Marinobacterium aestuarii: one gene and its partner. Each later gene encodes a partner of the first gene's protein in a complex. Links are inferred from orthologs where the notes say so. Each region holds a gene or a part of one and is shown on either strand. Other genes may lie near its edges. The genes, in order: iscU and A8C75_RS13220.

Region 1 (14,814 bases):
ATGATCCGGCTGGCGGGTGCGATCGCCGATCCACAGCATGTGAGCTGAACAGTCGTACCAGTCGTTGGTTTGGCTGTCGCGCCGGGTGAGTGCCTGTTCGTACCCCAGCAGCAAGGCCTCGTGGGAGGTGTAGAGCGAGGTTTCCTTGATCTGGGGAGTGTTCTGGGCGTGGACGCCGCAGGCTTCCATAAAGGCCAGGGTCTGGTCGATCTGATCGGCGAGGTGCTGGTATTTTTCACCCAGCGGGCTTTTTTCCACGAAGCCCAGATTCCAGCGATGTACCTGGTGCAGGTCGGCAAAGCCGCCCTGGGCGAAGGCGCGCAGCAGGTTCAGGGTGGAGGACGACTGGTGATAGGCGCGCAGCAGGCGTTGTGGATCCGGAATGCGGGCTTCGGCGGTGAACTCGATATCATTGATGATATCGCCGCGATAGCTTGGCAGTTCGATGCCGCCGCGCGTTTCCATATCGGTGGAGCGGGGCTTGGCAAACTGGCCGGCCATGCGACCGATCTTGACCACCGGACAGCTGCCGGCAAAGGTCAGTACCACCGCCATTTGCAGCAGCAGCTGGAAAGTATCCCGAATCTTGTTGGCGTTGAACTCGGAAAAGCTCTCGGCACAGTCGCCGCCCTGCAGCAAAAAGGCACGGCCTTCGGCAACATTGGCCAGCTGTGCGTGCAGTGAGCGGATTTCACCGGCAAAAACCAGCGGCGGCAGCGCGTTCAGTTCGGCTTCCACGGCACTAACGGCACGAGGATCTGTGTAGGTCGGTTGCTGCACGATGGGCTTTTCGCGCCAGCTGCTGGGGCTCCAGTCTTGCATGGTATTGGATTCTGTCTGATGTCAATTTAGAGGAAGGCAACAGTGTACGGGATCATCGACAAGAAACAAGGCCCGCCGTGGCTCTGGGGCCTGTACTGGCGCTGCTGGTGCGGCATTCTCAGGGGCCTTCTCCGCGTTTCTTTTGTGCTTGTAGCCGTCGCACGTGGGTGACAGTTTAACGGGGCAGAGTACCTGTCAGGCTTGAGTTGGTTTCTTGCTAGGCCTATCTTCAGGCCTTTGCTATCGAGTGTTAACAACAGTCAGGGGAGAGCGCTGTGTCTAGGGATGATTGGGAAAATGGCTTGCGGGTTCGCACCGAAGTCATGGGTGAAGAGTTTGTCAGCCGGGCGCTGGAGGGTGCCAGTGATTTTACCCGGCCGATGCAGGACTGGCTCAACGAGCATGCCTGGGGCTCGACCTGGCAGCGCGAGGGTTTGCCGCGCCAGACCCGCAGCCTGGTGACCATTGCGATGCTGGCGGCGCTAAAGGCGCCCACTGAGCTGAAGGGGCATGTGCGGGGCGCGTTGCGCAATGGCTGCACTGTGGCGCAAATACAGGAAGTGCTGCTGCAATCCCTGATCTATTGCGGTGCGCCGGCGGCACAGGAGGCCTTTCGTGCGGCCCGCGAGGCGATAGAAGATTGGGAGTCGAGCGGCGGCAACTAGCCCACGGGGCAGCCTCAGCCTCAGGCGGTCTTGATGCCGCTGAGGTTGCGGAACGAGACTTCCTTGGCGGTATTGAGGAAGTCCACCATGAACTCGGATGATTTCTGGTCTTCGCGGATGGCGGCGTAGAGGGTGCACCAGACGCCCTTGTCGCCCAGCGGACGGGCGGCGATGTAGTCGCGCTCCAGGTATTCGTGTATCGCCCAGTTGGGCAATGCCGATACACCGCGACCGCTGGCGACCAGCTGCAGGATCATCACGGTCAGTTCGGCGGTGCGAATTTCAGCCGGATCAATGCCGGCCGGATCCAGGAAGTGGTTGAAGATGTCCAGCTTGCCGTGATCCACCGGGTAGGTGATCAGGGTTTCCTGGCTCAGGTCTTCGGCATGTATGTAGCGCCGTGCCACCAGGCGATGCTGCTTGGCGATGGCCAGCACTGATTCGTAGCTGAACAGCGGAATATAGATGATGCCGTTGCGGGTTTCGGGGTCGGAGGTGATGACCAGGTCGAGGTCGCCGCGGGCCAGGGCCGGCAGCGGCTGAAAACTGAAGCCGCTCGACAGGTCCATTTCGACTTCCGGCCAGTGCTGGCGAAAGTGATCGATGGTGGGCATGAGCCATTCAAAACAGCTGTGACATTCGATGCAGATGTTCAGTCGCCCGGCCTCGCCACCTGCCAGGCGGGCAATATCCCGTTCGGCATTGCGAATCATGGGCAGCACATCATCGGCCAGGGCCAGCAGGCGCTGGCCCGACGAGGTAAAGCAGATGGGCTTGGTCTTGCGGATGAACAGTGAACAGCTCAGTCGCTCTTCAAGATCCTTGATCTGGTGGGAAAGGGCGGATTGGGTCAGGTGGACCCGCTCAGCGGCTTCGACCAGGCTGCCGGCGTCGCGCAGGGCCGCCAGAGTCTTGAGATGCCTTAGTTCCACCATGCCTGGTACCCATCCTGAATGAAATAAACGAAATTATAGCGGTAAACGCGACGGCCCGTCGGGTCGCGGTAGCGAACCTGAGCCAAATAGAGGGTATCGGACGCGAAATTGCGCATCGGCGGGCACAGTGTACAGCGGCCCACTGATGCGCTTGAAACCTACTTGACCAGCAGGAATTCCAGCAGCGCCTTTTGGGCGTGCAGGCGGTTTTCTGCTTCGTCGAAAACAATGGAGCGGGGATCATCCAGCATGTCTTCGCTGATTTCCTCGCCCCGGTGGGCCGGCAGGCAGTGCAGGAAGACGGCGTCGGGGTTGGCCAGGTCCATCAGTGCGGGGCTCACCTGGAAACCGACAAATTTGCGCTCGCGCATGCGCTGCTCGTCTTCCTGACCCATGGATGCCCAAACGTCAGTGGCGATCAGGTCGCTGCCGCGCACCGCTTCCTGGGGGTCGCGGAACAGCTGAATGCGGTCACCATGCTCTTGCAGCAGTGACTGCATGGGTTCAAAGCCTTCCGGACAGCAAATGTGCAGGCGGAAATCCAGCAGGGCCGCGGCATTGATATAGGAGTTGCACATGTTGTTGCCATCGCCGATCCAGACCGCAGTCTTGCCTTGAATCGAGCCGCGATGCTCGTGGTACGCCTGCATGTCAGCCAGCAGCTGGCACGGGTGATAGTCATCCGTAAGAGCGTTGATGACCGGCACCCTGGAGTACTGGGCGAAGGTTTCCACGGTTTCATGGCTGAAGGTGCGGATCATGACCACGTCGACCATGCTGGAGATAACCCGGGCACTGTCTTCGACCGGCTCGCCACGGCCAAGCTGCGTATCCCGCGAGGACAGGAACATGGCGTGGCCACCCAGTTGTGCCATGCCGGCTTCGAAAGATACGCGTGTACGCGTCGAGGCCTTTTCGAAAATCATGGCCATGACGTGGTTCTGCAGCGGCTCGTAGACGACGCCGTCATTGCGCATTTTCTTCAGTTCGCCGGCCCGTACGATGAGCTGTTTCAGCTCTTCGGAGGACAGGTCTTTAAGTGTTAAAAAATGTCTCGTGCTCATAGGTAGTATCTGCTTAAGCAGGTCCTCTGAGAGCGGCGGTCGAGGTTAAATTTCCCGCTCGTCAGCCGCATATATCTGGATCAGTTTTGACAGCGTGTTAACCAGCAGGTCTGCTTCGCTATCGCTCAAAATCAGGGGGGGCAGCAGTCGTACAACGCGGCCACCGCCGGTTACATTCAGCAGGATGCCCTTGACCTTGGCCAGCACCGCAAGTTCGGTGCCTGCTTCTGTCAGCTCAATGCCGATCATCAGGCCCTTGTTGCGGATTTCCCGAATGTAGTCCGAATCGCCCAGCTGGGCGCGAAAACCGTCGCAGATGCGCTGGCCCAGTTGCTCGGCGCGCTGGCAGAGGTTTTCGCTCTGAATGGTATCAACCACAGCCAAGGCCGCAGCGCAGGCCAGTGGGTTGCCGCCGTAGGTCGAGCCGTGGGTGCCCGGAGACAGGATAGTGGCAGCTTTGCCAGCAGCCAGACAAGCACCAATTGGCACGCCATTGCCCAGACCTTTGGCTGTTGTTACCACGTCCGGCAGGATGGCGTTGTGCTGATACGCAAAATATTTGCCAGTACGGCCGTTGCCGGTCTGGACTTCGTCCAGCATCAGCAGCCATTCGTGCTCATCGCAGATGTCGCGCAGCTGGTTGAGGTAGTTGTCGGCGGGAATGCGAATGCCGGCTTCGCCCTGTACCGGTTCCACCAGGATGGCAACCACATTGGGGTTGTTGGCGGCGATGGTACGAATGGCGTCGACATCATCGTAGGGTGCACGTACGAAACCGCTGACCAGGGGTTCGAAACCCACCTGCACAGCCCGGTTGCCGGTGGCGCTCAGGGTGGCAAGGGTGCGGCCGTGAAAGGAGTTTTCCATGACAATAATGGCCGGGTTGTCGATGCCTTTCTGGTGGCCGAAGCGACGTGCCAGCTTGATGGCGGCTTCGTTTGCCTCTGCACCTGAGTTGCCAAAGAACACGCTGTCCATGCCGGCGATGGCGCACAGGCGTTCGGCCAGGCGCTCCTGCAGCGGAATGGTGTACAGATTCGAGGTGTGAATCAGGCGGGAGGCCTGTTCGCTGATGGCGTGGGTGACGGCCGGGTGGCTGTGACCCAGGCCGCACACGGCGATGCCGGACAGTGCATCCAGGTACTTGTTGCCGTCTGTGTCATACAGCCAGGCGCCTGCGCCATGGTCGAAGGCAACCGAGAGCCTGTTATATGTATTCATGATAGGCGTAGCTGCCATGTTCGTGCTCCCTACAACGCAAAAAGGCAGCCCTGGCTGCCAAACAAAAGAAAGGCATTCTATTGACTGGCATTCATTTTGGCAATGGATGTCGTGCGGGCAGACGTTCGCGGCAGTGGCGGACGAGGGCTAATGCGTAAAAAACGCTCACGGCCGGGGTTGAAATACCGCGCCTTTGGCGCAATATACTGGCCTGTGTCAGGTGGGTAGAAGTCGGCGTGCGGGTGTTTTTTGCCTGACTCTTTTGCTCGGATATATGGTAGGCTGATACAAGGCGTTCGCGCACGGCGGACTAGAGTTTCACTGTAGTTTTAAAGGTGTATCAATGAGTGTGATCGATACTATCAAAGAGCAGGTCGAGAAAAATACCATCCTGCTTTATATGAAGGGCACGCCGCGTTTCCCGCAATGTGGTTTTTCATCCCGTACAGTCGAAGCTGTGATGAATTGTGGCGAGCGCTTCGCGTTCGTGAACATCCTGGAAAACCCTGAAATTCGTGCCGAGCTGCCCAAGTATGCGAACTGGCCGACCTTCCCACAGTTGTGGGTCAATGGTGAGCTGGTGGGCGGTTGCGATATCGTCTGCGAGATGGCTGCCAATGGTGAGCTGGAAACGCTGATCAAGCAGGCCGCAGCGAACCAGGCTCCTGAAGAAGAAGCCTGAGTTAATACAGCATTTATTCTTTCGGCGTGATCGCGCACAGTGGTCACGCCGAAGTTTTTAAGCGTTGAAATACGACGACTAACGGAGAAGAGAAGTAATGGGCGTACTAGTTGGCAAGCAAGCACCGGACTTTACCGCAGCGGCTGTTCTGGGCACTGGCGAAATCGTTGATTCCTACAACCTGAAAGAAGCCATCAAGGGTAAATACGGCCTGGTTTTCTTTTACCCGCTGGATTTCACTTTCGTTTGCCCGTCTGAGCTGATCGCACTGGATCACCGTGTTGCGGCATTCAAAGAGCGTAACGTTGAGGTTATCGGTGTTTCCATCGATTCCCAGTTCTCGCACAACGCATGGCGCAACACCCCTGTTAATCAGGGTGGTATCGGTCCTGTTAAGTACACTCTGGTGGCTGACATCAAGCACGAAGTCTGCCAGGCGTACGACGTTGAGCACGCTGACGGTGTTGCATTCCGCGGCGCTTTCCTGATCGATCAGGAAGGTAACGTACGTGCACAGATCGTCAATGACCTGCCGCTGGGTCGCAACATCGACGAGCTGATTCGTCTGGTTGACGCGCTGCAGTTCCACGAAGAGCATGGCGAAGTTTGCCCGGCTGGCTGGAACAAGGGTGACAAGGGTATGAACGCTTCTCCGGAAGGCGTTGCCGCTTACCTGGCTGAAGAATCCGGCAAGCTGTAAGCCTGCCTGCTGTGCGGGTCGACTCCCTGGAGTTGGCCTCTGCAGATATGAAAAACCCGTCTTCGTGACGGGTTTTTTGCGTTTGGGCGCGGGTTGCTGTTGATGGTCTAGTCGTCGTACTGACGGCTTTCCAGTACCATGTCCCAGCCGCCCAGATCCTTCCAGCGGTTGATGATGGCGCAGAACAATTCGGCGGTCTTGACGGTATCGTAGAGCGCGGAGTGGGCTTTCTTGCCATCGAAATCGATGCCCGCCACGTCGCAGGCCCGTGCCAGGACGGTCTGTCCATAGGCAAGCCCTGCCAGGGTGGCGGTGTCGAAGGTGGAAAAGGGGTGGAAGGGGTTGCGTTTGGCGTCGGTGCGGCTCGCCGCAGCCTGAATAAAGCTGTGGTCAAAGGCGGCGTTATGGCCAACCAGAATCGCGCGCTTGCAGTTGTGTGCCTTGATCGACTTGCGGATGGGCTTGAAAATATTTTCCAGCGCCAGGGTTTCGGAAATGGCGTTGCGTTCAGGGTCGAAGGGGTCGATGCCGGTGAAGTCCAGTGCGGATTGCTCCAGGTTGGCACCCTCAAACGGATCAACCGCCTCGTCGAAGCTTTGATCGATCATCAGATAGCCGTTTTCGTCCATCGTCAGAGTGACGGCTGCGACTTCCAGAAGGGCGTCGGTGCGGGAGTTGAAGCCCGCCGTTTCAACGTCAATAACGACGGGCAGAAAGCCGCGAAAACGGTCTGCCATCAGTTGCGGAATGGTGCTGTTGCTCAAGAGGAGTCCTTAATTGCCGCGCGTGCAGTCGGTGAGTAAGGCGCTATTCTAGCAACCCAGGCGCGCAGCCTCCATTGCTGAACGCATATTCCCGTAGAGTCGAGGCAGTTAAGGGTATATGTTTGTATCGCCGCAGGCCTTTTGTCGGGCTGGGTGTTAAAGGAAATGGGGTTCGGGTCGATACACTTGAGTGTGTTCTGGTTCCTGGTTGGGGTGATAAATTTGCTGTGCAGACTTTCGTTGCTATTGCTCGTCTGGCTGGGTGCCGAGACTGCCCTGGCGGTCACCTATCGGGCTGCGATTGACGATTCGCGCTGGGAGCTGGAGTCCTCCAAGTTCAGTTGCCGTCTGAGTCAGGCTGTGCCGGCTTACGGGCGGGCGCTGTTTGAGCGCGAGGCGGGGGAGGATGTGCGTTTCAGCCTGCGTGCGGTTGAGCAGGTGAATGCCTCGGCGCAGGCGTTGCTGGTGGCTGAGGCGCCGCCCTGGCGGCCGGGCGCGGCGCCGCAGATGATTGCGACGCTCAAGGTGGATGCCGCCAGTGGTGATATTGATGTCGCCTCGAACTACGCCCGTCAGATGCTGGCGTTTCTGTACAAGGGGCTGGTGCCCACATTTACCCGTACCGACTGGCAGGGGACCGCGGAGGCGCTGCGGGTCGGGGTGTCGGCGGCGAATTTTGGTTCGGCCTATCAGGACTACAGTGGCTGCGTCGAAGGCTTGCTGCCGGTGAACTATCGTCAGGTGGCGCGCACGGCGGTGCTGTTTCCGCCGGCAACTTATGTGCTGTCTGATTCGGCCCGGGCGCGACTCGACCTGATCGCGCTCTACGTCAAGCATGATGACAGCGTGCAGTCGGTCTATGTGGATGGTCATTCCGATAATCTGGGGCGGCGTCTGCTGAATCGGGACCTGTCGAAGAAGCGGGCCGAGGCTGTGACCGAGTACCTGAAGGCCAAGGGCATGGATGAATCCATGATCACCATGCGCTTTCATGGCGAGCGTTATCCGGTGGTGCCCAATAATTCGGCGGCGAATCGGGATCGCAACCGCCGCGTCACTATCCGTCTTGAGCGTGAATAGCCTTCTGAGTCCCGTGCTTTGCTGATATAATACTGCGTTTTTTCGCCAACAGATTCTTTGCCCGGTTGCTGTCGTTGTGGGTCCTTGTGCTCGCTGCCGGCTGTCGGGTGATTTCATGTGGAGCCAATAGATGTCGGATATTAAAAAGGTTGTGCTGGCCTACTCCGGCGGACTTGATACGTCTGTTATCGTCCGCTGGTTGCAGGATACCTATAATTGCGAAGTGGTCACCTTTACTGCCGATCTGGGGCAGGGGGAAGAGGTTGAGCCTGCGCGTGCCAAGGCAGAGGCTCTGGGTGTAAAGGAAATTTACATCGAAGACCTGCGTGAAGAGTTCGTGCGTGACTTCGTATTCCCGATGTTTCGTGCCAATACCGTGTACGAGGGTGAGTACCTGCTGGGTACCTCCATCGCACGCCCGCTGATTGCCAAGCGACTGATTGAAATAGCCAACTCAACCGGCGCCGATGCCATTTCCCATGGCGCGACCGGCAAGGGTAATGATCAGGTGCGTTTTGAGCTGGGTGCCTATGCGCTCAAGCCGGGCGTCAAGGTGATCGCGCCCTGGCGTGAGTGGGATCTGACGTCCCGCGAAACCCTGATGAAATATTGTGAAGAGCGCAATATTCCGGTCGATTTCGCAGGCAAGAAGAAAAAGTCTCCGTACTCCATGGACGCCAATCTGCTGCATATCTCCTATGAAGGTGGTGTGCTGGAAGATCCCTGGGCGGAAGCGGAAGATGATATGTGGCGCTGGTCGGTGTCGCCTGAGCAGGCGCCGAATGAGGCGACCTACATTGAGCTGACCTACGCCAAGGGCGATATCGTTGCCATCGATGGCGAGGCTATGTCTCCAGCGACTGTGCTGGAAACGCTGAACCGGATCGGTGGTGCAAACGGCATTGGTCGTCTGGATATCGTCGAGAACCGCTTTGTTGGCATGAAGTCCCGTGGCTGTTACGAGACGCCGGGTGGCACCATCATGCTGCGTGCTCACCGTGCCATTGAGTCCATTACGCTGGACCGTGAAGCTGCGCACCTGAAAGACGAACTGATGCCGCGTTATGCAGAGACCATCTATAACGGTTTCTGGTGGTCTGAAGAGCGCAAGATGATGCAGCAGTTGATCGATTACAGCCAGCGTCACGTGAACGGTGATGTGCGCCTGAAATTGTACAAGGGCAATGTCGAAGTTGTGGGTCGTCGCTCTGTCGATAGCCTGTTTGATGAAAGCATTGCGACCTTCGAGGACGATGCCGGGTCCTATGATCAGAAGGATGCAGAGGGCTTTATCAAGCTGAATGCGTTGCGTATGCGCATTGCGGCAAGCAAGGGTCGCAATCTGCTGGAAGACTGATCGGCGTCTGATGCTTCAAAAAGCCCGCGGCCGGGTCCAGGTGTGCGTTATCTGAGGCCTGTCGCTCGCCTGGAGTTTTGACAGAATCCGGAACTCACTTGGTGGGTTCCGGATTTTTTATGCGTCCTGGCTGGGTGGGCTCTGTATTGATGTTGTGGCAGAGGTGGGGGTGTGGGCAAAAAAAATGCCAGCCGGTGAATGTTACCGGCTGGCATTTTTTGCAGCTGCGAGCTTTAAGTGTTGGCGGGCGCCCTTACTTCAGTGATTCGTTCAGGGTAGGGCGAATGCTTTGCAGCAGGGCCTTGAACATTTTCGGGTTGCCGGCCACCAGGTTGCCGCTGGTGCGATAGCCGGTGCCGCCGGTGAAGTCGCCGACCAGGCCGCCGGCTTCCTGCAGTAGCAGCATGCCTGCTTCGATTTCATTCTGCTGCAGGCCGATCTGGAAGAATCCGTCCAGGCGTCCTGCAGCGGTGTAGGCCAGGTTCAGGGCTGGAGAGCCGCCGTTGAAGGTCTTGCCGTCTGCCAGGATGATGTTGCGGAACATTTCCTGAAATTCGTTCAGGTAGAGCTTGTCGCTGGTGCGGCCGATAAAGCCGGTGCCGATCAGTGAGCCCTGGATGGTTTTGCGGTTACTGACGCGCAGGCGCTTGCCGTTGAAGTGGGCGCCGTAGCCGCGGCTGCAGGTGAATTCCTCGCCGGCCATCGGGTTCAGGACTATGGCATGCTCGATTTTGCTAGTGCTGTGACCAGACATGCTGATGGCGAAAACAGGGAGGCCATTGGCGAAGTTGGTGATGCTGTCGATCGGGTTGATGTTCCAGGTGAAGGTCGGGCCTTCCTGTAGCGGAGCGTGTTCCCCTGAATATTCACCGACGATAGTGTGGCTCGGGTAAGCCTTCTGGATCGTGTGCACCATGGTCCGCTCGGCCTGTACACAGGTCTCGTTCAGGAATTCAGCGACGCCTTGCTGCTCGGATTTGATCAAATCAAGGCGCTCTACAGCACGTGCGATTTGCTCTCCTGCAAGACGCGCAGCGCGCAGGGCAATGTTTACCATCGGTTGCATCAGTAGGGACCTAATATGTAGCGAGCCAAAACCCGGCATTATACAAAAACTGTGGCGCTGGAAGAACACTAATTCACCTAAAACGGCCTGTTCTGTTAAAATATCGCCCCCTTGAACCTATCAGGCGCGAAAAATGCTCGAGAATATCCGCATTGTGCTGGTCAATACCTCCCATCCGGGCAACGTTGGCGGCGTGGCGAGGGCGATGAAGAATATGGGGTTGTCTGACCTCTGTCTGGTTGCCCCCAATGACTTTCCCAGTGAGGCGGCGGTGGTGCGTGCGTCCGGCGCAACCGACCTGCTGGATAATGCCCGCATCGTGCCTGAGCTCACCGATGCTGTGGCGGACTGTCATCTGGTGATCGGAGCCAGTGCCCGTGGCCGTCACATACCCTGGCCGGTAATAGACCCGCGGGAAATGGCGGCGATTGTGTCCGAAGTGCAGCCGCAGCTGCGTGTTGCCATCGTTTTCGGGCGCGAAGATCGGGGTTTGACCAACGAAGAGCTGCATTGCTGTCATCAGCATGTACATATCCCATCGGTTGAGGGTTTCAGTTCGCTTAATCTGGCGGCTGCGGTGCAGGTTATCGCCTATGAGTTGCGCATGATGGCGCTGTCGGGTGCCGCAGTCGAGAAGCCGCGCTGGGGTACGCCCTGGGATATCGATCTGGCCGACAGTGGCGAGATTGAGCGGATGTTTCAGCATCTGGAGAGCACTCTGGTTGATATCGAGTTCCTGAATCCGGACAATCCCCGTCAGTTGATGCCCCGGCTGCGTCGCCTTTTGTTGCGTGCGGTGCCGGACAAGGTCGAGGTCAATGTGCTGCGTGGCATTCTGACGGCGGTGAACAAGAAAGTCGGCGGTGGCTGAAACGTGGTGCTGCTGTTGGCGTCGGGTTCGTATTAGCCGACTGTTTTAGTAGGTTAAATAGTTGACCGTTTTTGTAGGCTATTGCATAATGCTTGCACGAGTCGCCCGGTGTCGAGAGGAAGCTTATGCGATTGACCACCAAAGGCCGTTATGCAGTTACAGCGATGCTTGATTTGGCGTTGCACGCAGGGAAAGGCCCGATCAGTCTGGCCGATATTTCCGAGCGTCAGGGTATCTCGCTGTCCTACCTTGAGCAGCTGTTTGCCAAGCTGAGACGCAACGAGCTGGTGCGCAGTGTGCGAGGGCCCGGCGGTGGTTATCAGCTGAGTCGTGATCAGGTACACATCAATGTGGCCGAAGTGATCGACGCGGTGAATGAGTCGGTTGATGCTACGGGTTGCCACGGCAGCGGTGACTGTCAGTCGGGCCAAACCTGTCTGACGCACCATCTGTGGTGCGACCTGAGCGAACAGATTCATGCATTCCTGAGCAGTATCACTTTGCTGGACCTGGTTCAGCGCAAAGATGTACAGCAGGTTGCCAAACGGCAGGATCGTCGTTATGTAGATCAGCTGATTATGAGTACGGGTGAAAAAACGCCTGCCGATCGCAAGGCGGCGGTGTAACCGATTTGTACCGGAGATAGAGAATGAAGTTGCCGATTTATCTGGATTATTCCGCCACCACCCCGGTTGACCCGCGGGTTGCGGAAAAGATGATTGAGTGTCTGACGATGGAGGGTAACTTTGGTAACCCTGCATCCCGCTCTCATCTGTTTGGCTGGAAGGCCGAAGAAGCGGTTGAAAATGCCCGTCGCCAGGTGGCTGATCTGATCAATGCCGATCCGCGCGAGATCGTCTGGACCTCCGGTGCGACCGAGTCCGACAATCTGGCTATTAAGGGCGCGGTGCATTTCTATCAGAAGAAAGGCAAGCACATCATCACCTCGCGCATCGAGCACAAGGCGGTACTGGATACGGCCCGTCAGCTGGAGCGCGAAGGTTTCGAGGTCACCTATCTGGACCCCAACAAGGAAGGCATTATTGAGCCTTCGGTCGTTGCGGACGCCATCCGTGAAGACACCATTCTGGTGTCCCTGATGCATGTGAATAATGAAGTCGGTACCCTGACGGATATCGCCGCTATTGGTGAAATCACTCGAGCCAAAGGCATCATCTTTCATGTAGATGCCGCTCAGAGTGCGGGCAAGGTCGATATCGACATGAGCAAGCTGAAGGTCGACCTGATGTCCTTCTCGGCGCACAAGGTCTACGGCCCCAAAGGTATCGGCGCTCTATACGTCAGCCGCAAGCCGCGTGTTCGCATTGAAGCTCAGATGCACGGTGGCGGTCACGAACGTGGCATGCGCTCCGGTACTCTGGCGACGCATCAGATCGTAGGCATGGGCGAGGCGTTTCGTATCGCCAAGCTGGAAATGGCGGCTGAAAACGAGCGTCTGATCACCCTGCGTGATCGCCTGCTGGCGGGCGTCAAGGATATGGAAGAGGTTTATGTAAACGGATCTCTGACTCAGCGTGTACCGGGCAACCTGAACATCAGCTTCGCTTTTGTTGAAGGTGAGTCTCTGCTGATGTCGCTGAAGGATCTGGCGGTGTCTTCGGGATCTGCCTGCACCTCGGCGAGCCTGGAGCCTTCCTATGTACTGCGTGCTTTGGGTCTGAACGACGAAATGGCACATAGCTCAATCCGTTTCTCCATCGGGCGCTTTACCACCGAAGACGATGTCGATCATGTGATCCAGGACATCCGCGGAGCGGTAGGCAAGCTGCGAGAGTTGTCTCCTCTGTGGGACATGTTTAAAGATGGCGTTGATTTGAGCAAGGTCGAGTGGGTTCACCACTAAGGCAGCTGCGGACGAATAAGAGGATATAGTCATGGCTTACAGCGAAAAAGTTATAGATCACTACGAAAATCCACGTAATGTCGGCAAAATGGACGCTGCGGATCACAGTGTGGGTACCGGCATGGTCGGCGCTCCGGCCTGTGGCGATGTAATGCGCCTGCAGATCAAGGTCAGCGATACCGGTGTTATCGAAGATGCCAAGTTCAAGACCTACGGTTGCGGCTCTGCAATCGCGTCCAGCTCCCTGGTGACCGAATGGGTCAAGGGTATGACGCTGGATCAGGCGGCTGAACTGAAAAACACCCAGATTGCTGATGAGCTGGCATTGCCGCCGGTGAAAATTCACTGCTCGGTTCTGGCTGAAGACGCCATCAAGGCTGCGGTTGCCGATTACAAGCAGAAGCAGGGCAAGTAAGGCTTCATCTATTCAGCTGTGGCGCCGCGAAACATGCGGCGCGGGGAAGTATTGACCTATGGCTATTACCATGACACCGGCCGCTGTCAAACATGTGGTCGGCTATCTTGAAAAACGTGGGCACGGTGAAGGCGTTCGTCTGGCCGTCCGCACGACGGGGTGTTCAGGCATGGCATACGTGCTTGAATTTGTCGATGACGTCGAGGCACAGGACGAAGTGTTCGAGGCCAGTGGTGTCAAGGTTGTAGTGGATCCAAAGAGTCTGATTTATCTGGACGGTACAGAGCTGGATTATGTACGCGAAGGGTTGAACGAAGGTTTTCAGTTCAATAACCCGAACGTGCGTAACGAATGCGGTTGTGGCGAAAGCTTTAACGTCTGATCCAGTTCGTCCGGAGTCGCATGGATATCAAGCAAAACTTCTTTGAGTTTTACGGCCTGCCCGAGGTCTTTGATATAGATCTTGGGCTGCTGTCGCAGCGTCATCTTGAACTGCAAAAGAAACTCCATCCCGATCGCTTCGCCCACCTTTCCGACCAGGAACGCCGACTGTCTGCACAGTACACAGCCTATCTCAATGAAGGCTATGCCACCTTGCGTGCGTCCTTGTTACGGGCTCAGTACCTGCTCAAGTTGCAGGGTATTGATACCCATAACGAGAGCAGTGCACCCATGGATCCCGTGTTCCTGATGCAGCAGATGGAGCTGCGCGAGCGGCTCGAAGATGCGCCGCAGCATGCAGATCCCGAGTCGGAACTGGCTGCGCTGGGGGAGGGGGTCGAGCAGATGATGGCGCCCTTGCAGGCCGAGTTTCGCAGTCAGATTGCTATCCCCGCCGAAGCCTCGCTCCATGCCGCTGCTGCGGCCGTCAGGAAGATGCAATTCCTGGATAAGCTGAGGCGTGAAATAGAGCGTCTCGAAGACGACTTGTACTGATTCTGAGTTGAACAAATGGCCTTGTTGCAAATAGCTGAACCCGGACAGAGCCCAGATCCCCACAAGCGCAAGCTCGCGGTGGGTATTGATCTGGGTACCACAAATTCACTGGTCGCGACGGTTCGCAGTGGCGAATCCGTGACTCTGCCGGATGAGCAGGGGCGGCATACGCTGCCATCCGTCGTGCGTTATCTTGCCGAAGGTGGGCCCGTAGTGGGTCATGACGCCCATGCCCAGGCGGTTACCGATCCCTTCAATACCATCCAGTCCGTTAAGCGCCTCATGGGGCGCGGTGTTGCTGATATCAAGAAACTGGGTGATGAGCTGCCCTACCGGTTTGAGCGTCTGGACGAGGGCATGCCCTATCTATCG
Region 2 (14,918 bases), 1.6 Mb from region 1 along the record:
GGCGACCTCTACTGCTGCGAGCAGGACCTGGCCGGCTGCGCGGGCCTGGCCCTTGGCAGCCCCACACGTTTTGGCAACATGGCCGCCGCGCTTAAGTACTTTATCGACAGCACCAGCGCGCTCTGGCTCTCCGGCGCCCTGATCGGCAAACCGGCGGCGGTTTTCAGTGCTTCATCCAGCCTGCACGGCGGCCAGGAAAGCACCCTGCTAAGCATGATGCTGCCCCTGCTGCACCACGGCATGCTGATCACCGGCCTGCCTTACAGCGAGCAGGAGCTGCTGACCACCCAGACCGGCGGCACGCCCTACGGCCCCACCCATGTGGCCGGCCCCAAGGCCGGACGCAGCGTCGATGCCACCGAACTCAAGCTATGCCAGGCCCAGGGCAGGCGCCTGGGTGAACTGGCGCTGAAACTCATACCCCGGAGCCCGCAATGAAAACCACCCTCGACAAAAACCTCGATGCCAAGGTACGCATCGCACGCCTGCTGACCCTTGGCAGCTACGGGGCACTGCTGGGCCTGCTCAGCGTCTGGTATCTGTGGCTGGCGCCGGCGCCCGGCGATCGCCCCTGGGTAGTGTGGCTGTGGCATCTGCTGCCGCTGCTGGGCTTTGCGCCCTCGGTCATACTGGGCAAGCCCCGCGCCCACGCCTGGCTCTGTTTCATGCTGTTGCTGTTCTTCATTGAAGCGGTACTGGCGGCCACCCACCCGGCCACCTTTGGCCTGGGCCTGAGCTATGCCATTCTGGTCAGCGTGCTCTTTGGCGCCGCCATGTATTACGCCCGCTGGAAGAGCCAGCTGTTGCGCAGCACCCAGCAACACTGATGCCGGACGCTCCGATGCCCGATATCGACCGCCTGCGCGCCGACTTCCCCATTCTGGGGGAGCAGGTACAGGGCCTGCCACTGATCTACTTCGATAACGCCGCCACCACCCAGAAACCCCGGGTGGTGATCGAGGCGCAATCCGAGTATTACCGCCACAGCAACGCCAATGTGCACCGCGCCTCCCACTGCCTCAGCAGCCGGGCCACCGAGGCTTTCGAGCGGGCGCGGGAAAACGTGGCGCGCTTTATTGGCGCCGCCAGCCCGCGGGAAATCATCTGGACCCGCGGCGCTACCGAGGCCATCAACCTGGTGGCGCACAGCTACGGTCGCTCGCAGCTGCACGCCGGTGACCTGATACTGGTGTCAACGCTGGAGCATCACGCCAACATAGTCCCCTGGCAGCTGCTGGCGCAGCAGATGGGGGCGCGCATTGAAGCCATCCCGCTGCTGGACGATGGCAGCCTGGATCAGGCCGCCTACCTGCTGCTGTTGCAGCAGGGGCCTCGTCTGGTGGCGCTGACCCATGCCTCAAACGCGTTGGGCACCCTGAACCCGGTGGCGCAGATGACCCGGGCGGCCCAGGCCGCCGGTGCCAGGGTACTGATTGATGGCGCCCAGTCGACCCCGCATCTGACCATTGATGTACAGGCACTGGGCTGTGACTTCTTTGTGTTTTCCGGCCATAAAGTGTTCGGACCCACCGGCATAGGCGCACTCTGGGCACGGGAATCCTTGCTGGACGCCATGCCGCCCTGGCAGGCCGGCGGCGAAATGATCGAACATGTGAGCTTCAAAGGCACCCGCTTTGCGGGACTGCCGTTCAAGTTTGAAGCCGGTACGCCCAATATCGCCGGCGTCATCGGTCTGGATGCTGCCATCGGCTATCTGCAGCAGTTCGATCGCAGTGCACTGGAAGCCCACGAAATGCAGCTGCTGACCCGGGCACTGGAGCTGTGCAGCGCGATTCCAGGCTTTAGCTCCGTCGGCACTGCCCCCCGGCGCGTCAGCCTGATGTCGTTTTGCATTGATGGAATGCACCAGCAGGATCTGGCTCTGCTGCTGGATCAGCAGGGTATCGCCGTGCGTGCCGGCCACCACTGCGCCATGCCCTTGATGCAGCGACTTGGCCTGCCCGGAACCCTGCGCGCCTCCTTCGCGTTTTACAATACTCTGGCGGAGGTCGAGCACTTTGCCGCCGTGCTCAAACAGATTGTGCTGGAGCACCAGGCCCCTGCCCCACGGGATAATGCGCCTCCCAAACCGGGGCCACAGAGCCAGCAGAGTCCCCAGCAGGAAGCGCCGGAATTAGCGGCAGCGGCGTTGCTGCAACGCCTCGACGCCAGCCGCGGCTGGCAGGCGCGCTATCGGGAGATCATGCTGCTGGGCAAGAACCTGCCCGCCCTGGATGTCGCACAGCGCAGTGACAGCAACCGTCTGCACGGCTGCGAGAGTCATGTCTGGCTGATTGTCGACTATCGCGGCGGCAAGCTATGGCTGCAGATGGACTCCGATGCCCGCGTTATTCGCGGCCTGATCGCCCTGCTGCTGGCGCTCTTCAACGGCAAGCGTCCACAGGAGATTCTGGACTTCGACCTGCAGGGGCTTTTCAAGCGACTCCAGCTCATGCAACACCTGAGCCCCTCCAGAGGCAATGGCCTGAAGGCCATTGTCGATGCGATCTATCAGCACGCCCGCACCAGGAACAGTGATGCGCGCGGCTAGTCGCTCTGGGTGCTGGGCGCCGTTATAACGCTGCCCTGCGCAGCGGCGGTTAGATCCGGCTCCGCGGTAGCGGGTTCCGGATCACCCAGACAGATAATATCCCTGTACGCATAGCCTGTTTCCAGCATCGGTTTGATAACCTTGAAATAGGGTGACACATCAAAGTCTCGCGGCGTAAACAGGCTCGGATGGCGCCGGAACAGGCGCACCGGAAAACCTGCATTATCGCTGTGCACTACCTCGGGCAGAATCGGATAGGCAATGGTCTGAAAGGCTTCGGCAATCAGCGATGAGCAGATCGCCCGGGTCGGGTCACCACTGCCAAGGTGCAGCATATGGCGGCGCCAGTGCGACGGAATCGGGGGCGTGGGAAACAGAAAGCGCGCCAGATCAAAAATATTCTTGTGGTCATACTGCTGCCCCAGGCGCGCCATCAGATAGTCGGTCATGACCTTCACTTCGGCCGCCTCCAAACCGACAGGACGGCAAATGCGGGTATGGTAGGACTCATAACGCTGCAATGAGAGCGCCCGCACGCCAGCCGAGACATCGGCCTCGATCAGAATGCGCGCCTGGGCACCCAGCTCGGGCCCATCCAGTGCATGGCCGATACAGAAAGCCGCGTGGGACCAAGTCGATTGCGTCAGGTACTTGATGGCCGTACTGATGCGACTGGTGCCTTCGATGAGCAGCACATCGCCGGGCTGCAGGCAGCGGTGCAGCTTGTCGGCGGAGCTCGTCGCCTTGGGCGCCAGCCCATCGCGAGGGTGGGACAGGTACACCGACAGCCGGTGACCCATGAACTCCAGCATTTGCCACATAACCGCGCCTCAGATCCGGTTGGACTTCACGGGGCCAACACCCCCACTCCGGCAGCACCTTCGACAGCCCTTCACCAAGGTACACGCCCGCCCATAATCACGGCGAAACCCTCTGCGGAATTCAACGGGCGTCACCCTGCCAATAAATCTGATAGTACATTCAACATAGACGCTTTGCCATTGTTGCAAATAGCGTGATAATACGGGATCAATCGTTGCCCGGACCTCCGTATGAATCTCGATAACCTGCGCTATTTTGTGCGCGTGGTTGAAGCCAACAGCTTCACCGCCGCCGCCGAACGTCTGGGCACGCAAAAATCCACCCTGAGCCGGCGCATCTCGCAGCTCGAGGATGAACTGGGTATTCGCCTGCTGCAGCGAACGACCCGCAAGCTGCACCTGACCCCGGATGGCGAGGAACTGTTCGAGCGTTGCCGGCCGCTGATTTGCCAGCTCGAAGATGCCCGCCACCGCTTGAGTGTCAATCAACCGGAGCCCCAGGGACGGCTGAGACTCACCATGCCGACGGAACTGGCACTGGCCATGCTCGATAACGTCATGGCGAGCTTTATGCAGCAGTATCCGAGAATCCAGATGGAGGTCGAGCTGACATCAAGGGTCATCGACATGGTGGAAGAAGGCATAGACGTCGCCATTCGGGTCGGCGTACTGGAAGACTCCAGCCTGATAGCGCAGCCGGTCGCCAAGGTGGCCCGCGGCCTCTATGCAGCACCTGAATATCTGCAGCAGCGCCCGCCATTGCAAAGCCCCCATGACCTGCAGCAGCATCGCTATCTTGGCCTGCTGATGCGCTCGGACCCGCTGCATTTCGACAACTGGGACCAGAGCCACAGCCTGCAGATGGAGACACCGCTGCGTACCAACAGCCTGAACTTTATGCGTTACATGGCAAGACGCGGTTTTGGTATAGCCCGGCTGCCCTGTTTCTTTGCCCAGCCCCTGGTGGAGAGCGGAGAACTTGAAGCGGTACTGCCGCAATACCCGATCCTCAGTATCGCGCTCCATGCCCTTTACCCGAGCCGCCAGCACCTCAATCCCAAAACTCGCCTGTTCCTTGATCACCTGCATGCCGAGCTGCGCCAGCACCCCTGGGCCAGCGATGCACTGATCCAGCTGCCCGGCGCCAACGTAACCTGAGTGGAAAAATGCTCAGGCCAGACACAAAAAACTTCCCCTGCGCCCGACTACACTATTAAGATAAGTTTGTTGCATAGCAGCAAAATTCACCTTTTACTGCTGCGTGCAGCCTGTTTTGGCCCTTGAGCGATGCGTCCTTCAAGGCCTGGCTGTCAGGATCGGAGACCGACCTATGGACAAGTCCATTGTCCGATTTATCTTGCGATACAGCACACCCCAGCAGATTCGCCTGCTCTTGATGACGTTCTGTTCCTTCCCGCTGCTGTACGTGTCGCTGGAACTGCCCAAGATCATCATCAACGATGCCATCGGTGATGCAGCCAGTCTCAAGCAGGTCCTTGGCACCACCCTTGAGCCGATGTATTACCTGCTGGCGCTCTGCGGTCTGCTGCTGACAATGATTCTGATCAACGGCATGGTCAAGATGTACATCAACACCTACAAGGGCATCGTCGGCGAGCGCCTGGTGCGGCGCCTGCGTTATCAACTGGTCGAGCTGATCCTGCGCTTTCAGCCCAGGCGTTTTCAGATAGTCAGCCAGGGTGAGCTGATTTCCACCATCACCGCCGAAACCGAACCCCTGGCGGGGTTCATCGGCGACAGTATCGCGCTGCCTGCATTCCAGGGCGGCACCATGCTCACCATACTGCTGTTCATGTTCATGCAGGATCCGATACTGGGCATCGCCTCCATTGCGCTGATTCCGCTGCAGATCCTGGTCATTCCAAGACTGCAGCGCAAAATCAATCTGCTGAAAAAGGAAAGGGTCAAAACGGTGCGCCACTTCTCCCAGCGCATCGGCGAGAGTGTCGATGGCATGATGGAAATCCGCCTGCACGGCACCCGCCCCTATCACCTGGCCGAATTTTCCAAGATCCTGGGGGAGCTGTTCCGCATACGACTCGATATCTACAAGAAAAAATTCTTCATGAAGTTTCTCAATAACCTCATTAACCAGCTGACACCGCTGATGTTTTATTCCATTGGCGGTGTACTGGCCATTCGCGGGGACCTGACTATAGGAGCACTGGTCGCAGCCGTCGCTGCGCACAAGGATCTGGCCGCACCCTGGAAGGAGCTGCTCGATTACTACCAGCAGTATCAGGATTCCATGATCAAGTACGAACAGATACTGGAGCAGTTCCAGTCCCAGGACCTGATGCCCATTGTCACCGCCAGCGACACCAGCCCGGCCCAGCTGAACAACGGCATTAGCCTCGACAAGCTCTCGGTAGGCAGCGAGATCGGCAGCCGCCTGGTGCGCAACATTAACCTCAAGCTGCCGCCTGGCAGTGGCGTGGCCATACGCTGCAAGGATCCGGCGCGTTTGCGCGCACTGGCGCGCACCCTCATTCGAATCAACCCGCCCCTGAGCGGCCACCTGCTGTTTGGCGATGACGACCTTAAGGATCTGCCATCGGACCTGCTCGCCCGGGAGCTGACCTATGTCGGCCCCGATGCCTTCCTGTTTTCCGGCAATATGCTGCAGAACATCAATTACAGCATGCGGCTCAAGCCGCCCAGCGAAACACCGGAACAGATCGACAGCCAGCGCCTGTGGGAAATTCGCGAAGCCGAAGCCTCCGGCAACAGCACCGACCGCTTCGACGGTATCTGGACCGATTTTGCCCTCGCCCACGCCGAGAACTGGGAAGACATGCGCCACTGGCTGTATGAGGGTCTGAAGGTCGTGGGGGCCGATGAACTCATCTATAACGTGGGCATGAACGAGAAGTACAACCCGGCTGAGCGCCCACAGGAACTGTCCGACGGACTGCTCAGGGTGCGCCTGCAACTGTTGCAACGCGTGCCGGAATCCGGCCTTGAACACCTTGTCGAGCGGTTCGACCCGCAGCGCTACAACTGTGGCCTCTCGGTGGCACAAAACCTGGGCTTTGGTATCCCTTGCCCGCCGGTCAGTACGCCGGCCTCCATGGCGGCACATCCACAGATGAGCGCGTTGCTCGAACAGTTCGACCTCACCGATCATGCCCTGAGCTGTGGCCGGCGCATGGCCGCACGCCTGAGTGAGCTGGCGCTTGATGCCGGCCCCCTGGACCCCTTGCCCGATAATTTCAGCGACTTCGACACACCGGAATTTCGTCGCCAGGTCAGCGAACTGGAGCGTCGGGATCCCGCGCGCAGCAACGAGGACCGAACCCTGTTGCTAGAGCTGTTTCTGCGGATAGTGCCGCTGCAGCACGGCGACGACCTGCTGGACAGCGCAGTTGCCGAGCAGTTGCTCGCGGCCCGACAGGTGGTTATGGCCCGCACCGATTGTCCGCTGTGCAGCAGCTTCGATCATTTCAGCGAGGATCAGATCAGTGCCGGCCTGAGCGTGCGGGAGAATGTTCTTTACGGCAAGGTGATCGGCACCGAGCCCGCCGAATTGCGCCAGCTGCAGCAGCTCATCGATACCGCCATGCGCGATGAAGATGCCGAATCCATGGTCATGGTGTTGGCGGGTTTCACCCAGGTCGGCATTCGAGGTGGCAGCCTGCCGTTGATTGCGCGCCAGCGCATCCAGCTGCTGCGTGCCATCGTCAAGCACCCCAGGGTGCTGGTCATGCATGAAGCACTCACCGCCATGAGCCTGGAAGAGCGGGCCACCGTGTTGCGGCGGATCCGGGCCCGCCTGCCAGAACTGACCCTCATCTATCTGGACCAGGAAATTCCGCCGGGCGAGCTGTTCGACGCCCAGTACGAAATTACCGCCGACGAGTTGCATAGCCTCGAAACCGATCCATTACCCAGCCTTGCCAGCAGTAATCTGTAATTTTGCTACAGAACGCTATACTAGCCTGATCGCAGCCGCCAAGGCCGCAACTGCAACGGGATACAGGGGCAAAGGCCGGCGGAAAGACCCTGTCCTTGCCCCAAATAACTAGAGTCGACAACCTGAATGGAACACCGCATGCGCCAACTGATCTCTCTGCTGACCCTGTCACTGCTGTTCCTGGCAAGCCCACTCTATGCCCAGGATCTGGAAATCGAGGCGTTTTACGGTCATTTCACTGGCATTGCGGATGCCCAGGTCGCCGGCGAAGCCGAGCGCCGGCAGCTGTCGGTGCGCATTGAACCCAAAGACGATAACTTCGAAGTGGCCTGGGGAACCCAGGTCAAGCGAGCTGATCTCACGCAGAAAGAACACTTCTACCGCATTCTGTTCCGCAAGACGCGCCGTGGTGCCATCTATGCGTCCGCCATGCGCATGAATGTCTTCGGCAAGCATATCCCCATGGACCCCCTGGCCGGAGACCCCTTTGTCTGGGCCCGTATTCATGACAAGACGCTCACCGTTTACGCCATGATGATTACCAATCAGGGCGCCTACGACATGCAGATCTACGACCGTACACTGCGTGACGACGGCGATATGGATCTGGCCTATACCCGTATCCTGGACGGTGCAATCAGCAAGGAGATCACGGCCAGCCTCAAACGCGAGCCGTTATAGCGGCTAGCCCTCGCCCTGCTCCGGTTGCCGTGACCATGAGCGTTAAGTAATGATGAGAAGCCTTCGTGCTTAATTCAGCGCCGGCATGGCTCTACGCTCACCCCCTGCATCAATCCGCCAGTTAGCCGCGAATCAGTTCACAGCCCATAAAACCGGGCTGTGCGGCCATCAGACACTTTTATCCAACTGCCCACTGCCCGGCGGCCACATGTTCTGACCATGACAGGAGCAGCGCGGCTTAATACATGAAAATATCTAACTTTATTGACCAGAAAGGATCATTTGCTGCACATGCGTAACGGCGTTAATCTGGCGCCACTGGTTAGCGCTAAAACGCTCGGATCAAAACCACAGGCCATCGCACAGAGTGACAGCCGGGGCGGTCCTGAAAACCCAGTGACGGAGATATCTATGAACACTTTGTACCCGCACTATAATGCGCACATGAACTCAGCACTGAGCTACCCTGGCGGTCGTCGCGAAAGCGAAATCGAGTATATTTTCCGTATTGCCCGCGAAGCCGAAGCTGAGAAAAAAGCCGAACTGCGCGCTGCACGCATGCTGAAAATCAAAGCCTCGCTGCTGAACCTGCTGAGCAAGTTCCACTTCAGCCGTACCCCCAGCCTGCACGCCCTGCTCGGACGCTGAGCATGCAGTGCCAACGCCCGCTTGCAGCTCACCCTGGCCACAGGCTGAGCTGCAAGCGGCACAGGCGTCAATGCCAGCCGCCTTTCCCCTCTGACGACTCTGCCCACGCCCTAAAGCCAAACGCCAAAACGCCCAAAACGCCCAAAACATTCACAGCATCCCTTGCTCCCCCCGCTTAAAGACATCCCTTCTACGGCCGGCATTGAGCTGCGCTACAGAACTTCTTTCCAGATATAGCTGACTGCCATCAACAGGCACATGCCAACCACGAGCGGGCGAATAATCCGGCTGCCATGGCGAATCATGGTGTGGCTGCCAATCAGCGCGCCCAGAATCTGCCCCGCGATCATCGCCACACCCAGACTCCAGACCACCTTGCCACCTGCGATAAAGACCACCAGTGAAGCCACATTGCTGGCGCAGTTCATCACCTTGGCCGCTCCGGTAGCGCCCAGCAGGTTACGCCCGCGAAACCAGATCTTGCTGAAGGCGAAAAAGGACCCTGTGCCTGGCCCCAGAAAGCCGTCGTAAAACCCCACCAGCGGCGCAAGCGTCATGCTGTACAGGCGCCGGCTCATGCGCGCCGGCGTTTCCTCCAGCCCTGCGGTGGGCACCAGCAGGAAATAGAGCGCGATCACCACCAGTACCAGCGGAATCAGAAACATCAGAATGCCGGGATTAATAAACTGCACCAGCAGGGTCCCGAGTACCGAGCCCAGCAGACTCCCGACCACCATGCCACGCACATCCTCGAACCTGACGATTCCCCGGCGCAACATGGTCAGTGCCGCCGTCAGGCTACCAAAGGAGCTTTGCAGCTTGTTGGTGGCCAATGCCGCCACCGGCGGCACCTGGGCCAGCAACAGGGCCGGCAGCGTCAGCAGGCCACCGCCGCCTGCAATGGTGTCGATAAACCCCGCCAGCAGCGCAACACCAAACAGCGCCGCCAGCAACTCCGGTGACAAAACCAGATCCATGTAGTATTTCTCTCGCAAAATCGCTCAGAAACCATCTCGAACGGATGGGCCAGGTCCCGCACCAGCAACCCTGCCTTTGCAATGGGCTTTGGCGCGGCGCGCTGAACTCTACGCCTGCCCCAGGCCCCACACAACTGTCTGGTGCCCGCTTGTAGCAAAAACAGGAGTGAACTCTGGCAGACAGGCTTAGCTAGTCTTGCTGGCTGATTTTGCGGGGCTGCGCCGCTTGGCCGGAGCCTTGCGGGCGGACGTTGCAGACGCGCTCTTGCGGGGCGCTTTACGAGCGGCACCGCTCGCCGTACTCGTCTTGCGTCGACCACGCCCGGGGGTGGCGCTGCGAACGCCCTGCAGCCCCTGGGGTAACGTATTGCTGGCCGTCTGAATGAGTTCACCCAGTGCAGTCACCAGCGCCCCCATGAAGTCGCCGTAACTACCCTCACGCTGGCAGATGGCCTCCAGGCGCGCCTCCCACTGCGCCGTCATGTCCGGCAGTGTGGTTTGCCGCGGCAGGCTGTCGATCAGGCCACAACCTGCGGCCGTGGCGTGAATCGCCTTGCCACGACGTTCCAGAAATCCGCGCCTGAACAGTAGCTCGATAATACCGGCGCGAGTCGCTTCTGTACCCAGACCGTCGGTATCCTTCAGAATCTGGCGGATTGAGCGGTCTTCCACGAAACGGGCGATACCGGTCATGGCGGCCAGCAGGGTCGCATCGGTAAAGTGTTTGGGTGGCTGGGTCATCTTTTCCACCAGCTCCCCACGCTCACATTGCAAGACCTGACCCACACTGAGCGCGGGCAGCAGTTGCGTCGCCTCATCACCGGCGGGCTCCTGACGCCCAAAGAACGGTTTCCAGCCCGGCACTATGACTTCTCGGGCCTGGGTGCGAAAGCGCCCGCCGGCGATATCGATTTCCACCCGGGTTTCAAAATACTCGAAGTCAGGCAGAAACTGCCCCACATACTGGCGCGCGATCAGTTCGTACAGCTGTTTCTCCCGCCCCTGCAACCCGCTTGCAGCCTGCTTCTTCTCGGTCGGTATGATGGCATGGTGCGCATCTACCTTGCTGTCATTCCAGGCCTGGCTCTTGCGCCGGCTGTCCGTGGCCGCCAGTGCATCTTTCAGCGCTTCACTATTGTGACCAATGGCACCCAGCACCTGAGGCGCGCGCGCCAGATGTTCCAGCGGCAGATGGCGGCTGTCAGAGCGGGGATAGGTAATCAGCTTGTGCTTTTCGTACAGGCTCTGGCAGATATCCAGGGTTTCCTTGGCACTGAAACCAAAGCGTTTGGCGGCATCAATCTGCAGGCTGGAAAGGCTATAGGGCAAGGGCGCCGCCTGGCGACGACGTTTCTGCTCGACCTCAAGCACGGTGCCGGGCTGCCCGCTGATGCGTTGAACCACATTTTCGGCCAACGGCCTGGACAGCACCCGCCCGTCTTCGTCCTGATAGGGTGCACAGGCCTCGCTGGGCTGCCACTTGGCATGGAAGGCTTCCTGCGCAGCCGTCAGCAGATGCGCGCGTACCTCATAAAACGGCTTGGGTACAAAGGCGGCAATCGCCTGATCCCGGCGCACCACCAGCCCCAGCAACGGTGTCTGTACCCGGCCGACCGACAGCACGCCGTCGTACCCCACCTTGCGCCCCTGAATGGTGTAGGCACGGGTCATATTGAGCCCGTAGAGCCAGTCTGCCCGGGAGCGGGCCAGAGCCGAGGTGGACAGCGGTACAAATTCCCGGTTGGGTCTCAGACGCTGCAGTGCCCGCCGCACGGCGTCAGGATTCAGGTCGCTGATCAGACAGCGCTGCACCGCCGCACGCTTGGCATCCTTGACGCCCAGGTACTCGATAACCTCATCCACCAGCAACTGGCCTTCGCGGTCCGGGTCACCGGCGTGTATCAGCTGATCCGCCTCCTTGACGAGCTTGCGCAGTACTGTCAGTTGCTTGCGGGTCTTGGGCTTGGGCGTCAACTGCCACTGCTGCGGCAGTATGGGCAAATGCTCGAGGCGCCACTGCTTGAACGCCGGATCATAGGCATCGGGCTCGGCCTGCTCCAGCAGATGGCCGATACACCAGCTGACGGTATCGCCATTACCGGCGCGAATATAACCGTCGCCTTTTTGATGCGGCCTGGGCAATACATCGGCAATGGCGCGGCCGAGGCTGGGTTTTTCTGCGATATAAAGAATCATGGCGTCGATAACTGTATAAATAGACAGTCATATTAGCCGCAAGCCCTGCCCGGCGCCAGTGTCATACAAGGGACTGTAGTTATATAAAAGCAATCAGTAAGAACTTATTAGAATATAACCAGACAATCTTTAGTCGCGCGCAGTGCTATCCGTATAATGCCGCGCTTGCCGTCAGAATCATCCGCGCAGTCGCACTGCAGTGAACCTGACCACTAAGGCGTTTTACCCCAGCGCCCTGTTATTTATCCGTCGCCTACCCGGCGGCACACCCTTGGAGACTGCGATGCAACCCAGAGCGATCGCCCTGCTACCCCTGCTGCTGTTCCTGACACTCTTTATTGGCAGCGGTCTGTACTACCAGGCACAGGACACCGACTTTGCCTTCTACCAGATTTCAGCACCGGTGGCGATCCTGCCCGCCATAGTGCTGGCCCTGCTGCTCGGGCGCGGTGCGCTCAATAGCCGCATCGAGACCTTTATCAAGGGCGTGGGCGACAGCACCATCATCACCATGTGCATTATTTACCTGCTGGCCGGTGCCTTTGCCAGCGTCGCCAAGGCCGTGGGCGGTGTGGATGCCACCGTGAATTTCGGTCTCAGCGTGGTGCCTGAATCCCTGGTGCTGCCGGGACTCTTTGTGATTACCGCCTTTGTCGCCACCTCCATGGGGACTTCCATGGGCACCATCGCCGCCATCGCACCTGTGGCCGTGGGTCTGTCCGAGGCCACCGACCTACCGCTGACGCTCACCGTGGGTACCGTGATTGGTGGCGCCATGTTTGGTGACAACCTGTCAATCATCTCCGACACCACCATCGCCGCCACCCGCTCCCAGGGCTGCGAGATGCGTGACAAGTTTCGCCTCAACTTCATGATTGCGGTTCCGGCGGCCCTCGTAACCCTGGTGGTACTTTACCTGCAGGGTAGCGGCGGCAGCATCAATGCCCCGCAAGACTATGACCTGATCAAGGTGCTGCCCTATGTGGCGGTGCTGGTACTGGCGGTCATGGGGCTGAACGTCATGCTGGTGCTGCTCAGCGGCATAGTGCTGGCGGGCCTGGTCGGCCTGATCCAAATTGCCGACTACAGCCTGGCCAGGCTCTCGGCCGACATCTACGCGGGTTATGGCAGCATGCAGGAGATCCTGATTCTGTCACTGCTGATTGGTGGCCTGGGTGCCCTGATGAAACACCAGGGCGGACTGGAATTCCTTGCTCGCCTGATCGATCGGCTGGCCCGGGGCAGTCAGCGTCGCAGCGGTGAAATCAGCATCGCCGCCAGCGTGGTACTGGCCAATCTCGCGACCGCCAACAATACCGTAGCGATCATTCTCAGCGGCTCACTGGCACGGGACATTGCCCAGCGCCACGGGGTGGACCCAAGGCGCAGCGCCAGCCTGATGGATATATTCTCCTGCGTGGTCCAGGGCCTGCTGCCCTACGGCGCCCAGGTCCTGCTGGCAGGCTCCATAGCTGCGCTGTCGCCGCTCGAGCTGATTGGCAGCATCTATTATTGCTGGCTGCTGGGCATCGCCGCGATTATCGCCATCATTGCCAGCCTGCCGCGTCTGCTGGCACAGACCTCGGCTCTGCCCCAGGCCTGAAAGCCGGGCCTTTAGCCCTCGACCTTTCCGGCTCGTTCAGGCTGCTGCACCCAGTGCAGCAGCTGCGGATAAAAACACAGAAACGCCGCTTCGAGCGCCCCATAGTGGCGCTCAACCTCTTCTGCTGCACCATAGAGCGCGGTACGCCGACTCAGGCGCCCGGCGATGGAATCCAGCGCCCGATCGATCACCTCCAGCCGCTGGTAACTCAGCAACCAGTCGTATTCCCGCATGCGCTCGAAACGCGCCCGTGCAAGGGCCGGCATCATGTGCGCTTCGGGTGCCATGGTTGCGTAAACGGCGCGGCTAAAGTCAGCCAGGGGGTCAGCGTGAAATGACGCCCAGTGGCGCGCCAGGAAGTGATCGAACGCCATATCCACGATAATGCCGGCAAATCGGCGCCGCGGCGTCTCGATCAGCGCCAGGGTACGCAGTACATCAGGGTGCTGGTCGGTAAAGGCATCGACGCTGCGGTGCAGCCGAATCCCCTCGGCGATCGCCTGGGGCCAGGCATCCAGCGCTGCCCCCTTGACTGCATCACCGAGATAATTGCCGGTCAGCGAGCTGCCCGCCAGGGTGGCGAGGTGAAAGTGGGCCAGATAGTTCATATCGCCTCAGCGACTCTGCCGACGCGCCAGCACACGAGCCGCCGCATGCAGGGTCACACCCGCGAAGAGCGCGATCACCGCCGGCAAGGTATAGGGCAGCTCAGGCCCGCTATTCACCGGCTCATCAAAGATGGCCAGCAACAGCAGCGCAGGCGCCAGCAACAGCAGCAGCGATCCGGTCCATTGCAGCCCACGAGCCAGGGGAAGATTCAGCACACTGAGGTAACAGCCCAGCTGCACATTGAGCAGGGCCGCACAGAGCAGATAGATATGATTGGCGCGATACAACATGCTGTACACCTGAAGCGTATCGCCACGGTCTGGCAACTCCAGGTAGAGATAAAGCCCGGTCAGCAGGAACGCCAGCAGGCCCAGCAAACCGACGGTCAGGTGCAGGCAGCGCAGCAAGATCTTGCTACGATCCGCCTGTCCGGCGCGGGCATAAGGTTTGGTATCAATGGCAGATCGGGATTGGGACATGGAATTGAATGTAGCATGCCCGACGGGGTTAGGGCAGCCCCCACGGCTGGTCCGCTGTGCCAATGCCCGCCGCCCAGCGGCACTGTGCGCTCAGGAGCACCGGGCACAGAGCCCATACCCTCATGACGGGCGCCATCAGGCCTGATTGATCCGTCGCTCGCAACTGTTGAGCCACTCTTCATAGCTGACTCTCGGTAACTGGAACTGATCCCGCGTCGAGGTGTAGGTATCGGCGTGCATGCGGGAGATCGGGCAGTAGGCCGGTGAGCGCACATGCAGCCGCTCAGCATCGATATACTGATCCTGCACGTGCATGTTCACCACTTCACCAAAGATAATCGAGCGGTTGGGGTATTCCACACTGCGCTCCAGGCGGCACTCAAATGCCACCGGCGCCTCGAGAATACGCCCCGGCATCA

What was found.
Region 2: the proteins of iscU (region 1) and A8C75_RS13220 are in contact, whole or in part, in a solved structure (PDB 5XT5), measured with the Bacillus subtilis proteins. The link is inferred for Marinobacterium aestuarii from one-to-one orthologs.

Annotation. Positions count from the first base shown.
Region 1 is NZ_CP015839.1:1,378,067-1,392,880, forward strand. Bases 11,949-14,814 are described here. They hold iscU (Fe-S cluster assembly scaffold IscU), read left to right. Parts: upstream 11,949-13,122; coding sequence 13,123-13,506; downstream 13,507-14,814. Other genes in these bases: A8C75_RS06170 (IscS subfamily cysteine desulfurase), read left to right, coding at 11,949-13,091; iscA (iron-sulfur cluster assembly protein IscA), read left to right, coding at 13,577-13,888; hscB (Fe-S protein assembly co-chaperone HscB), read left to right, coding at 13,909-14,442; hscA (Fe-S protein assembly chaperone HscA), read left to right, coding at 14,458-14,814. Outside these bases: A8C75_RS06105 (class II 3-deoxy-7-phosphoheptulonate synthase), read right to left, coding at 1-822; A8C75_RS06110 (carboxymuconolactone decarboxylase family protein), read left to right, coding at 1,098-1,487; A8C75_RS06115 (LysR family transcriptional regulator), read right to left, coding at 1,508-2,422; argF (ornithine carbamoyltransferase), read right to left, coding at 2,581-3,486; A8C75_RS06125 (aspartate aminotransferase family protein), read right to left, coding at 3,532-4,725; grxD (Grx4 family monothiol glutaredoxin), read left to right, coding at 5,051-5,389; A8C75_RS06135 (peroxiredoxin), read left to right, coding at 5,487-6,089; rnt (ribonuclease T), read right to left, coding at 6,197-6,853; A8C75_RS06145 (flagellar protein MotY), read left to right, coding at 7,094-7,933; A8C75_RS06150 (argininosuccinate synthase), read left to right, coding at 8,064-9,290; A8C75_RS06155 (inositol monophosphatase family protein), read right to left, coding at 9,544-10,356; A8C75_RS06160 (RNA methyltransferase), read left to right, coding at 10,490-11,227; Fe-S cluster assembly transcriptional regulator IscR, read left to right, coding at 11,353-11,853; more of A8C75_RS06170, read left to right, coding at 11,877-11,948. UniProt on the Bacillus subtilis protein: Part of the SUF-like system that mediates the biosynthesis of iron-sulfur (Fe-S) clusters. Acts as a sulfurtransferase and thus transfers sulfur from SufS to SufB.
Region 2 is NZ_CP015839.1:3,011,453-3,026,370, forward strand. Bases 227-3,196 are described here. They hold A8C75_RS13220 (SufS family cysteine desulfurase), read left to right. Parts: upstream 227-841; coding sequence 842-2,551; downstream 2,552-3,196. Other genes in these bases: wrbA (NAD(P)H:quinone oxidoreductase), read left to right, coding at 227-438; A8C75_RS13215 (DUF2069 domain-containing protein), read left to right, coding at 435-827; A8C75_RS13225 (C40 family peptidase), read right to left, coding at 2,548-3,196. Outside these bases: more of wrbA, read left to right, coding at 1-226; more of A8C75_RS13225, read right to left, coding at 3,197-3,372; A8C75_RS13230 (LysR family transcriptional regulator), read left to right, coding at 3,604-4,530; A8C75_RS13235 (ABC transporter transmembrane domain-containing protein), read left to right, coding at 4,703-7,306; A8C75_RS13240 (hypothetical protein), read left to right, coding at 7,445-7,987; A8C75_RS13245 (hypothetical protein), read left to right, coding at 8,399-8,635; A8C75_RS13250 (TSUP family transporter), read right to left, coding at 8,848-9,612; A8C75_RS13255 (DNA topoisomerase III), read right to left, coding at 9,799-11,808; A8C75_RS13260 (Na+/H+ antiporter NhaC family protein), read left to right, coding at 12,092-13,411; A8C75_RS13265 (acyl carrier protein phosphodiesterase), read right to left, coding at 13,423-14,019; A8C75_RS13270 (hypothetical protein), read right to left, coding at 14,026-14,499; A8C75_RS13275 (flavin reductase family protein), read right to left, coding at 14,635-14,918. UniProt on the Bacillus subtilis protein: Type II cysteine desulfurase that acts as the initial step in the SUF-like Fe-S cluster assembly pathway.